2 regions of the Hamadaea sp. NPDC051192 genome follow, and region 1 is predicted to be linked to the other one. Evidence: riboswitches for the same ligand, from Rfam matches in the RefSeq annotation. Region 1 holds a riboswitch; the other holds the start of a gene.
The links. A riboswitch is a leader RNA that binds a small molecule or an ion and turns the genes downstream of it on or off. The one in region 1 is predicted to bind cyclic di-AMP.
Positions count from the first base shown of each region.

Region 2: linked by a shared signal. The riboswitch ahead of AB0M47_RS16740 (C40 family peptidase) and the one ahead of AB0M47_RS20545 (NlpC/P60 family protein) in region 1 are both predicted to bind cyclic di-AMP.

Region 1 covers NZ_JBFBAZ010000045.1:40,087-45,536, forward strand. The annotation lists gene AB0M47_RS20540 (C40 family peptidase) at 1-406, opposite strand, end outside; cyclic di-AMP (ydaO/yuaA leader) riboswitch at 409-647, opposite strand; gene AB0M47_RS20545 (NlpC/P60 family protein) at 899-1,669, opposite strand; cyclic di-AMP (ydaO/yuaA leader) riboswitch at 1,675-1,864, opposite strand; gene AB0M47_RS20550 (MurT ligase domain-containing protein) at 2,109-3,338, shown strand; gene AB0M47_RS20555 (glutamine amidotransferase) at 3,328-4,047, shown strand; gene AB0M47_RS20560 (VTT domain-containing protein) at 4,044-4,709, shown strand; gene AB0M47_RS20565 (DUF2231 domain-containing protein) at 4,759-5,214, shown strand; gene AB0M47_RS20570 (Rieske (2Fe-2S) protein) at 5,211-5,450, shown strand, end outside.
Region 2 covers NZ_JBFBAZ010000033.1:45,316-50,765, forward strand. The annotation lists tRNA gene AB0M47_RS16715 (tRNA-Gly) at 1-27, shown strand, start outside; gene AB0M47_RS16720 (hypothetical protein) at 138-701, opposite strand; gene AB0M47_RS16725 (hypothetical protein) at 768-1,154, opposite strand; gene AB0M47_RS16730 (hypothetical protein) at 1,437-1,814, opposite strand; gene AB0M47_RS16735 (DUF998 domain-containing protein) at 1,905-2,477, opposite strand; gene AB0M47_RS16740 (C40 family peptidase) at 2,603-3,595, opposite strand; cyclic di-AMP (ydaO/yuaA leader) riboswitch at 3,629-3,779, opposite strand; gene AB0M47_RS16745 (LamG-like jellyroll fold domain-containing protein) at 3,889-4,659, opposite strand; gene AB0M47_RS16750 (NlpC/P60 family protein) at 4,696-5,450, opposite strand, start outside.

The DNA.
Region 1 (5,450 bases):
TGACGCCGACCTTCTTGTAGATGAACTTCGTGTACCCGGTGCAGTCGAACCGCTTGGGCCCGGCGGCGCCCCAGCGGTAAGGACGGCCGCTGTACTGCTTCGCCAACGCGATCACCTTCGCCGCCTTGGCCGCCCGGGAGCTGACCGCGGTGGGGGCGGCGGTGAGGGTCGAGGCAGTCGCGTTGGTGGCGACGGCGGTCGTGGCGACCACTGCGTTCTCCGTCACGACGGTGTCGGCCGCGCCGACTCCGGTCCCGACGGTCGCAGCCGGAGCCGAGGCGAGCGCCGCGGCAGCCGAGTCCACCGAGGAGGCTTGGGTGGGGGTACCCGTCAGCGTCGACGCCAGGACGCCCGCGCCGACAGCCAGCACGAGTCTGGCGGTACGCCGCCTGATCTGAGACTTCATCGTCGTCCTTCCGGCACGCCTGCGAAGTGAGCTGTCGGGTTCGGGCGGGAAGGCGGCCCGGCCACGGCATCCATTCAGGACGGAGGTCCACCGGGGGGCGGGTGTCCTGAGCGGACGCCGGTGGCTTCACCCCGAGCCGGGTCCGCGACCAGATCCGGCGAAGGTGGTTCCCCCACTCCCGCCCATCCACTGCTGCGTGGGGTGGGCACCGCGAACGGGCGGGATTCGGCGTATCCGCGGCGCCGCCGCCCAGGTGAACCCGGCCGGCGGATCGTTTCTACCGAGAACCTGCGAATTGGCCAAGAACCTGAAGAAGGCCTGAGAGCTGGGAAAACTACCCCTGGCGCGCGGTCAAGACATCGATGTCCGATATTGCCTGCCGCGATGTCCGGTTCAGCTGGTGACGCAGCCCACAGAAGTCGTCCAGCCCGGCCGACCCGGGAGATCCCCCGATCGGACGAGCCGGACTCAGCCGAACACTCAGTGGAGGACTCAGTAGAACTGGCCGACGACGTAGGAGTCGTCCCAGATCTCGTGCAGGCCGACGGTCTGCCCCTCGGTCGGGGCGTCCCACATCTTGTGGTTCCCGGCGTAGATGCCGACGTGGTACGCGAAGTCGCCGCTCAGGAAGAAGATCAGGTCGCCCGGACGCTGCTTCGAATGCGGGACGACCTTCGCCTTGTCGAGCTGCGTCGGCACGTAGTTGACGAGCTTGACACCGATCTTGGCGTACACGAACTGGGTCAGCCCGGAGCAGTCGAAGGTCCGCGGCCCGGTCGCGCCGAACACGTAGGGCGAGCCTTTGAGCTTCGCCACCTCGCGCAGCACGGTCGCCGCCTTCGTCGAGGCGATGGCCGTCGCCGCCGCCTTCTTCGCCGCCGCAGCAGCAGCAGCCCTGGCCGCAGCCGCCTTCTTGGCCGCGGCAGCAGCCGCAGCCGACGCGGCGGCCGACGCCGCCGAGCCCACGCCTGCGGCGCCCGAAGCGGACGTCGACGCCGAGGTAGACGCGGACGCCGCACCAGACGCCGACGCTGAGACCGAGGCGTACGCCGAGGGCGCGACCGACAGCGAAAGTTCGGACGCGGCCGGAGAACCACCAGGTCCGGCGGCGAGGGCCGGGAGGCCGACCGCAGCCGCTGCGATCGCCGCGGCCCCGGCGGTGACCAAGCCCCGCCGCCGACTACCGAACAGAAGACGGCGGCTACCGAACAGAAGACTTCGAGCACGCTCCCAGCGGGAGGCGACCATACGGAAGATGGCCATAGGGGTCCCTTCAGCACGCCTGTGAGGTGAGCTGTCGGGTTCGGGCGCGGAAGGGTTGCCCGGCCGCTGAGCGCGGCTACACCCCGAGCCCCGCGCGCGGCGAGACCGGCTCCTGGGGAAGCGAGGCCGGCCGCGTGAGTCGCGAGGCGAAAGTGGGTCCCCCACCCCTGCCCGATGCTGTTCTGGGGGTCGACGTCCGGCCGGGCAGGGCTCGGCGGGACCGGAACGTCCACCGGTCATCGACCGGCGTCCTTTTTCTAGTGCATCCTCGCCGCCCAGCCAAGCCCGCTACATAGCGGCTGAGCAGCCAAGATGTCCCTCGGCCGCGACAGGCGCCCGGATTGTCCCGGTAGATTGCCCGAGATGTCCGTGATTCAGGCCACACAACCAATCACGAAGGCAGATCGCGTACTCTAGCCGCGTGTCGGACGAGAAGAAGCTGCCGCTGCGTACGGCCTTCGCCGTTTCCGTCTCGAAGACGGCGGCCGCGCTGTCGCGCGCTACCGGGCGAGGCGACGGTTCGGTCATCGGCGGCCGGCTCGGCATGATGATCGACCCCGACCTGCTCGCCCATCTGGCGGCGGGCCGGCAGATCGCGCTGGTCTCCGGCACCAACGGCAAGACGACCACGACCCGGTTCACCGCCGCGGCGCTGGGCGTCCTCGGCGACGTCGCGACGAACTCGTTCGGCGCGAACATGCCGACCGGGCACACCTCCGCGCTCGCCCGCGCCGGGACCACCCGTTACGCGGTGCTCGAAGTCGACGAGCACTACCTGGCCCAGGTCATCCAGGCGACTCAGCCCCGGGTGGTGGCGCTGCTCAACCTGTCGCGCGACCAGCTCGACCGGGCCAAGGAGGTCGCCATGATGGCCGACCTCTGGCGGCAGGCGCTCGCGTCGCACCCGGCGGTGCACATCGTGGCCAACGCCGACGACCCGATGGTGGTCTACGCCGCCGGCGCCCACCCCGTCGCCGAGGTCACCTGGTTCTCGGCCGGTCAGCGCTGGCAGGACGACTCGCACGTGTGCCCGGCGTGCGGCGGCCACATCCAGCGCGGCGAGGCGGGCGGCTGGGCCTGCGCCAACGGCGACCTGCGCCGGCCGACTCCGCAGTGGACGTTGCTCGACGGCGAGGTCGTCGACCCCGAGGGCCAGCCGCACGAGGTGAAGCTCCAGATCCCCGGCACGGTCAACCTGGGCAACGCCGCGACCGCGCTGGCCGTGGCCGCCCGGTTCGGGGTCAATCCGGTGGACGCCATCCCCCGGCTCGGCTCGGTGGCCAGCGTCGCCGGCCGGTACGCCCAGGTGGAGCGGGACGGCCGGCTGGTCCGGCTGCTGCTGGCGAAGAACCCGGCGAGCTGGCTCGAGGCGTTCGAGATGGCCGACGTCGCGCCGACGCTCCTGGCGATCAACGCCCGCGACCCCGACGGGCTGGACACGAGCTGGCTCTACGACGTGGACTTCAGCCCGCTCCGGGGGCGTCAGGTCCTCGTGAGCGGCGATCGGGCGATGGACCTGGCGGTCCGGCTGGAGATCAACGACGTGCCGTTCACGCACGTCAAGACCTTCGCCGACGCGGTCGGGACGGTGCCGCAGGGCCGCCTGGAGGTCATCGCCAACTACACCGCGTTCCAAGACATCCGAGCGGAGTTGGACCGTGTCCTCTGATGTGAACGGTGGCCTGCAGATCGTCTGGGTCTACCCCGACCTGCTCTCCACCTACGGCGACCGCGGCAACATGCTGATCCTGGCCCACCGCGCCCGCGCCCGCGGCATCCCCGCCCAGACCGTCGAGGTCCGCTCCGACCAGCGGCTGCCCGAGCAGGGCGACATCTACCTGCTCGGCGGCGGCGAGGACGGCCCGCAGGCACTCGCCGCGCAACGGCTGCTCAACGACGGCGGGCTGGCCCGCGCGGCGGCGAACCGCGCCGTGGTCTTCGCCGTCTGCGCCGGCTACCAGCTCCTCGGCAGCAGCTTCTTCGCCAAGGGCGACAAGTGCCCCGGCCTCGACATGATCGACATCAGCTCGGACCGCGGCCCCTCGCGCGCCGTCGGCGAGCTGGCGGGCGACATCGATCCCACGCTCGGCCTCCCGCCGCTGACCGGTTTCGAGAACCACGGCGGCCGCACGCATCTCGGCCCCGGCGTCAAGCCCCTGCTCCGCGTCACCACGGGCGTCGGCAACGACGGCGTCACGGAGGGGGCCTGGTCCGAGACGATTCTCGGGACGTACGCACACGGCCCCGCCCTGGCTCGTAACCCTGCGCTCGCAGATCTCCTGCTCTGCTGGGCGACCGGCGAACAGTCGCTGGGGCCGCTGGACGACACCTGGCCGGATCGGCTCCGGGCCGAGCGGCTCACCGCTGTCGGCCGATGACGACTGCTGACACCCCGGCGGCGGACTTCCGGCGCCGGGCGCTGATCCGTGCCGGCGCCCTCGCGCTCGGCGTGGGCGTGGTGGCGTTGCTGGCCAGTCGAGTTCCCCTGGGCTCGGTGCCCGACGAGGTACGCGATCTCGGCGCGTTCGGCCCTGCCGCCGCCGTCGTCGCCGGAGCCGCCCTGCTCATGGCGCTCGTTCCGCGTACGGCGATCTCGTTGGCCTGCGGCTTGCTGTTCGGTGCGATGGCCGGGGCGGGCGTGGCCCTGGTCGCGGCGGTCGGCGCTGCCATCGCGACGTTCTGGCTGGGTCGCTGGGCTGGCCGGGAAACCGTGCGACGCCGGTTGCGTGGGCGCATCGCGCGGCTGGACGAGTGGCTGGCCCAGCGCGGCACGCTCGCCGTGGTGGTCGTGCGGCTCCTGCCGATCGCGCCGTTCGGCCTCGTCGGGTACGCGTACGGCAGCTCGGCGACGCGTTTCCGGCATTACCTGGCGGGAACGGCGCTCGGCGGTGCGCCCAGCGCGTTCGCGTACGCCGCCATCGGGGCCGCGGTCGTCTCGCCGGACGGCGTCACCCTGCTCACCTATCTGCCCGCCGCCCTGGGCGCGCTGGTCAGCGCTAGCGCGGCCGTCTACTGGCGAGTGACGTCCCGCCGCTCGTGATCTGAGCGAAAGCCCAGCACAGTCAGGTGGGATCTACCAGACTGGCGTCATGTTCAGTGACATTCTGGGCATACCGGCCCATCCGCTCTTCGTGCACGCGGCGGTCGTCTTCGTGCCTCTGCTGGCGCTGTTCGCCATCGTGTACGCCTTCGTCCCGCGCTGGCGGGCGAAGACGGGGTGGCTCACCGCCGGGCTGGCCGTGCTCGCGCCGCTGGCCGCGCTGGCCGCGAAGTTGTCCGGTGACAAGTTCATCGCCGCTCGCTTTCCCACCCAGAAGCCGCTGAACGTGCTGCAGCATCGCTCGTTCGGCACGGCCACCTTCTGGTGGACGCTCGCCCTGGGTCTGGCCGTGGCCCTGCTGTTCTGGGTGCTTCGACGCACCCCGCAGACACCCTGGCTACGGACCGGAGCGCAGGTGGTGGTGCTGGTGCTGGCCGTCGTCACGGCCTATTACGTCGTGCGTACCGGGGACTCCGGTGCCGAAGCAGTGTGGGGGCGTACATGACATCCACTCGCCGGGCCTTCGTGTCCGGGATCGCCGGAGCCGCGGGGGTCGCCGCGACCGGATTGGCCGCCGCGTGTGGCAGCGGCGACGGCGGCGGTTCGACCGCCACGCCGACGGCGCAGGCCACGACCGAGGTGACCGCCCCGACCACGCTGGGCAAGACGGCGGACATCCCGGTCGGCGGCGGCAAGATCTTCGCGACTCAGGAGGTGGTGGTGACGCAGCCGACCGCAGGC
Region 2 (5,450 bases), on a different contig from region 1:
AGGGTTCGATTCCCTTCACCCGCTCCAAGAGAGAAGACCCAGGGGTCGTAGGCCTGCGAGCGCGGTACTCGGTCCGACTTGAAGAAGACCAACCGAGTACGCGCTCGATCCTGCAGCACCAAGGCGAACTTGGCTGATCAGCAATACTGCGAAGCCAGTGCGGCGAAGCTCTCCGGCGCAGGTGGCCGGCCACATTCCAGGACGCCGGAAGTCGAAGAATCCCAGCCGACAAGGCTCCCAGCGAGCGGCGGTTGCCCCTCACATGTGATTCTGAAGTCTGCCGTCACGGCGAAGACTCCCACGAACCCGATGTAGTCGCCCGTCTTTGTCATGCCATCGAGAAACTGGTCGACCTCGGCGAGTGCCGGCCCGGAGGAGACATCGAACGGACGTTGTAGCGTCGCGGTAGCCTCCTTCAAGATCCAGGCACGCCAACGCTCACTATCCGAAAATCCATTGATCTTGGTGACTGCTGGCTGGTCTTGCTTCACCACACCAATCGACCGTTCCCCATTGGCGCTAACGGTCAATCTCGTCGCGCCGGTGAGCGTGCGCACGACCGCAGGCGTCTCCCACTTGATGGCTGCTACCTCGGGAGCGCAGGCCGCCGTTGTGGAAGCAGACTTCTGCGGCAGCGCTGGCGACGGGTCGTCATTTGCGCTGCAGCCCGCCATTAGCGCGGTGGCGAGCAGAACCATCACTGTTGCTGCTTTCATCGTTTGCCCCCTGAAGGTGGTCGCTGCGGGTCGCAGCGACCACCCAGCACATCAGCAGTAGCGGGTCTTCGCCAACGAGGCGAGGGACGAGATCGGCGACAGGTCGCATTGCTGCCCACCGCTTGTCTCGATATTCCAGGACTTCGCCGTCCCGGCTTGAACCTGCGTGATCGAACCTGCAGTGTTGCAGTAATAGCGAGTGTATTTTCCAGTGACCTTCGTCGTTCCGCCGTACGCGATCACAATCTTGCCCGGCGCAATGTTGACCGTGACCGAGATGTTGTACGTCCGCGTAACCGAGCCCGACGCCTGCAACGAAAGGCTCGTTTGACCATCAAGACTTGCCACGATGATGCTTGCGCTCACGCCGCCGCCCTGAGTGATGGTGATCCCGGCAGTCACTGAGGTCTGAAATTCAGCCGTGCGGCTGCCGGACATCGTCTGGCTGGTGCCGTTCTCATATCGGTGAGCGTGGGTGACTTCCGCAGCAGATGCGACGCTGGACCAGGTGAACCAGCTCGTGCCCCGATCCTCAACGTCGCATACGAGTGCCTGTGGAGTGATCTCATCGGCGGATCTTGCTCGGTTGCTTCCCAAGCTGACAGTGAGGGTTCGATTCCCTTCACCCGCTCTTCACAGAAAGCCCAGGTCACCGGGATCATTCGGGGCCTGGGCTTTGTGTTTTCCGTTCGCTGAGCGCCTTCCGCGAAGCCGGCCTCGTCAGAGGCCGGCTTCGGCGTTCTCCGGGATGCCCAGCGTCTCGCGTACGCGTTTGCCCCATCGCTCGTGCGCCGCCTGGCGACTGACTCCGGCCGCCCGCGCGATGAGTTCCCACGTGGCACCCCAGCGACGCAGGCCCAGCACGGTGCCGAACGGGTCGAGCCCGAGTCCCAGTTCGATCCGCAGTTGCAGCAGGCCCGTGGCGATGTCCCGCTGGATCGCCGGGTCGCCCTGCTCGGCTTCCCAGTCGGGCGTTTCGGGGAGGGGGCGCGGGCCGAGGATTCGGTCGGCTTGGCGGCTCGCCTCGTTCACGGCGGCCAGGCTGGCGGCGGTCACCGCCTGCGTGATGTCCGTGGTGCAGGCCTTCTCGATCAACATGCCGTCAAGGCTACCTTGACGCTCACTCGACCGTCAAGGTCGCCTTGACACAGAGAGTGCCGCGGCGGACTGTCGCATTCAGGCAGGCCGTCAGGCATGGGCGGGGACGGCTGTGGGGGCGTACGCCCGGACCGAGGCGCGCAGCAGGCTCCAGGTCAGGGCGATGAGCATGCTCAGCTCGGCGGCGGCCATGACACGTTCGGTGAGGCCGATGGCGTATCGGTGGAAGAGGTAGGTCGAGGCGAGCATGGCCACTCCGCCGGCCACACCGACGCCGGTGAGCCGGCGGAAGCCGAGGCGCAGCCCGGCGGCGAGCAACGCCGCGAAGGCCACTGTGGAGGCGTACCGGTGGAGGTAGCCGGTCTGGCTCAACGCCTCGCCGACCGGGTCGGTGGGCAGGACCGTGGCGACCAGGAGCGCGCCGCTCCAGACGCTCAGCAGGACGGCGGCCAGCCGGTCAGCCCGGTAGACCGACGGCAGCAAGGCCAGCGTGGCGAGCGCGGCCAGGCCCATCCCGGTCTCCACCGCGCCGCCGCGATCAGCGGCGGCGTAGTCGCTGATGGTGTGGATCCACGGCGACAGTCCGTCGCCGTCGAGGTGGCCGGCCACGATGAGGAAGGCGGACAGGAGCAGCCCGAACAGGGCGAGCGACAGGCGATTCATGAGGGAGATGCTCGTCGTACGCCGGTCGCGAGACATCGCCGTCGCGACGGGTTCAGCTCTCCGTCGCGCGAGCTAGGTGACTGTCCCGTAGGGGTCCGCCGGATTCGCGGACCCCTACGGGGAAGTCAGCTGCCGTAGGGCCGGCCGTAGCCGTAGATCGGTGCGGCGTCGATCTTCCGCATCATGATCGGTACGCCGGCTCTGGACGCATGCACGATCCAGCCGTTGCCGACGAACATCCCGACATGGTGGATGTCGGAGTAGTAGAAGACGAGGTCGCCGATGCGCAGGTTCGCGCGCGACACGTGCTGCACCGAGTTCCACTGCGACTTCGCGTTGTGCGGCAGGGAGATGCCGGCCGCCTTCCACGCCGCCATCGTCAGGCCCGAGCAGTCGAACGAACCGGGTCCGTCGGCGCCCCAGACGTAGGGCTTGCTGATCTGGCGACAGGCGTACTGGACGGCCGTGGCCGCCTTGCCGCCCGGGTAGGTCGACGGGCACGGCGCGGGACGCAGCGAGCCCAGACCGCCCGTGGTCGCGTACAACTTCTGGACCTGGTCCTGCAGCGTCTTGATCTGGCCGTTGAGCGTCTTGGCCTGGTCGTTGAGCTTCTTCTCGGCCTCGGCCAGCGCGGTGATCTTGTCGTCGATCGGCTTCTTCTTGGCCGTCAGGTCATCGCGCTTGGCGATGACATCCGACAGTTTGTCCTGCTGGATGCGGGAGAACTGGTCGAGCAGCACCAGCTGGTCCGTGACGTCGGTCGGGGACTTGGCCGAGAGCAGGGCGTTCAGCTCGGTCGTGCTGCCGCCGGTGTACAGGTAGGCGGCGAACTCGCCGACGCGCGCGGTCGCGACGTGCAGCTCCAGCTCCAGCGGATCGAGCTGCTTCTTCAGGCCTTCGAGGCGCTTGCGCTCGGCGGTGAGCTTTTCCTTGGTGTCGTTGTGCTGCTCCAGCACGGGCTCGAGCTTGTTCCAGGCGTCGTCGATCTGCTGTTCCAGCGCGCTGACCGACGGGTCCGCCCGGACGGCCTCGCTGCTGAGCAACATCCCCATCGTGGCGACGGCGGAGAGCACGAGCGTGATCAGGGCACGTTTCTTGCGGGTGGATTGGCTGGCCACCTTAGGTGGGTCTCCTCTTCCACTGAGAGCGTTCGGGTCGCTCTCACCGCCTACCGGGTTAGCTGACGGGTTCGCGCTGGAAGATGCGCTACCGCTGACGCGGATTCACCCCCTGAGGCTCGGTGGCCTCACTAACCTGGGTCCCCGGTCCGCGACGGATGTCGCGGTTCGGCGGCGGCGCGAGGGGCCGCCCCGGATGGCCGACCGACTTCCTGCGCCTCGATGACTCTAAAGTCGTGCGTTATCGAACCGCAACCCGGGGCTAGCACGGACTTCAATGCGTAGTCAATTGTCTAACCGACCGTGACGTAGACATCGTCCAGCAAACCGTGAAATTGGTCGTTCCAGGGCCCGATCCCCTTGCCGCCCAACCGGAGCGGATCGGAGTTCACAATAGACAATTGTGCGGGAATCGCGGTACTCGCCCGCAATTCACCGTCTACGAACAACGCCAGTCTGGTGCTTCGGCGTACGCAATCCAGGCGATGCCAGGCGCCGTCGGCGACGGTGCGACGCCACTGCGCGACGTAGATGCGGTTGACGCCGACGACCATCCCGGCGACGACACAGCTCGGCAGGCCGCCGAAGTGATCCACTTGGAGTTTGTACTGCGTGCCCTGGGTCGAGAAGCCCTTCTGCACGACGTTCTCGCCGTCGCTGGTGTTCCGCGGATCCAGCAGCACCTGCGCGCCCCACGAGACGTCGGCCTGAGCCGGATTCAGCCACGGCGCCGGGTCGCTCTCCAGGATGACCCGGGGGCATTCGGCCTCGTCCCCCAAACAGGCCGGCGGAAATCCGACCGCCACCGTGCCGGCCCGGGCCTTGGCGGTCAGGACGCCGCCCATCACGCCGACCGGGTGCACCCGCAGGGTCCGGTCGGCGTCCCAGATCGGATCGGCCAGACCGGCGTCGAAGGCGTACCGGAGAGTGACGGCCTCGCCGGCGGCTCGCCGCTGATCGGGGGTTCGGGGGGCGGCCGTCGGGCTGGCGGGGGCCGGGGCAGTCGCGACAAGCACGGCCAGCAGGCCGGCTCCGCTGCCCAGCAGGAGACGGAAACGCTTCATTGGGACAATTGTGCCGATTTTCGGCACAATTGTCCGTTAAAGCACGGAACGAGTCCCGCTCGGGCTGATCGGCATATTCGATATGTACGCCATTCGCACGTAGTCACCGCTGTGCGGGGCGTGGACCATGAGCCCGTTACCGACGTATATGCCGACATGATGATGATCGGAATAGAAGAACACCAGGTCACCGGGTTGTAGGTTGGCACGGCTCACGTAATGAGACTCGTTCCACTGCGCCCCGGTGTAGTGCTCCAGGCTCTTGCCGGCCGCCGCCCACGCCGCCTTGGTCAGACCCGAGCAGTCGTAAGAGTTCGGCCCTTCCGAGCCCCACACGTACGGCTTACCGATGAGCGCGCAGGCCTTCTTCACCGCGGTGGCCCGTGCGCCGCCCGGCAGCACCGGCGGGCACACCCCGATCCGGAGGCTGCCGCCGACCGACGACGACCCGTACGCCTGGATGCGCAGCTTCTGCAGCCGATCCATCTCAGCCTGGATGGACTTCTTCTGCGCCGCCAACGCCGCGTCCTGCTGGCCGAGCGTGGCGATGAGCTGATCGAGCTGGGACTTCTGCCCGTCGTAGACGTCACGCTGCGCCGCGACCCCCGCGATCGCCAGCTGCTGCGTCTGCGAAATCTGCTCCAGCGTCGTGAGCTGGTCGAGGAACTGGTCCGGCGACTTCGCGTTCAACAGTCCCGTCAGCCGCGAAGCCGGCCCGGTCATGTAGTAGGCGCTCGCCATGTCGGCGACCTGGCCGAGCGAGACCGACACCTGGAGGCTCAGCGGGGCGA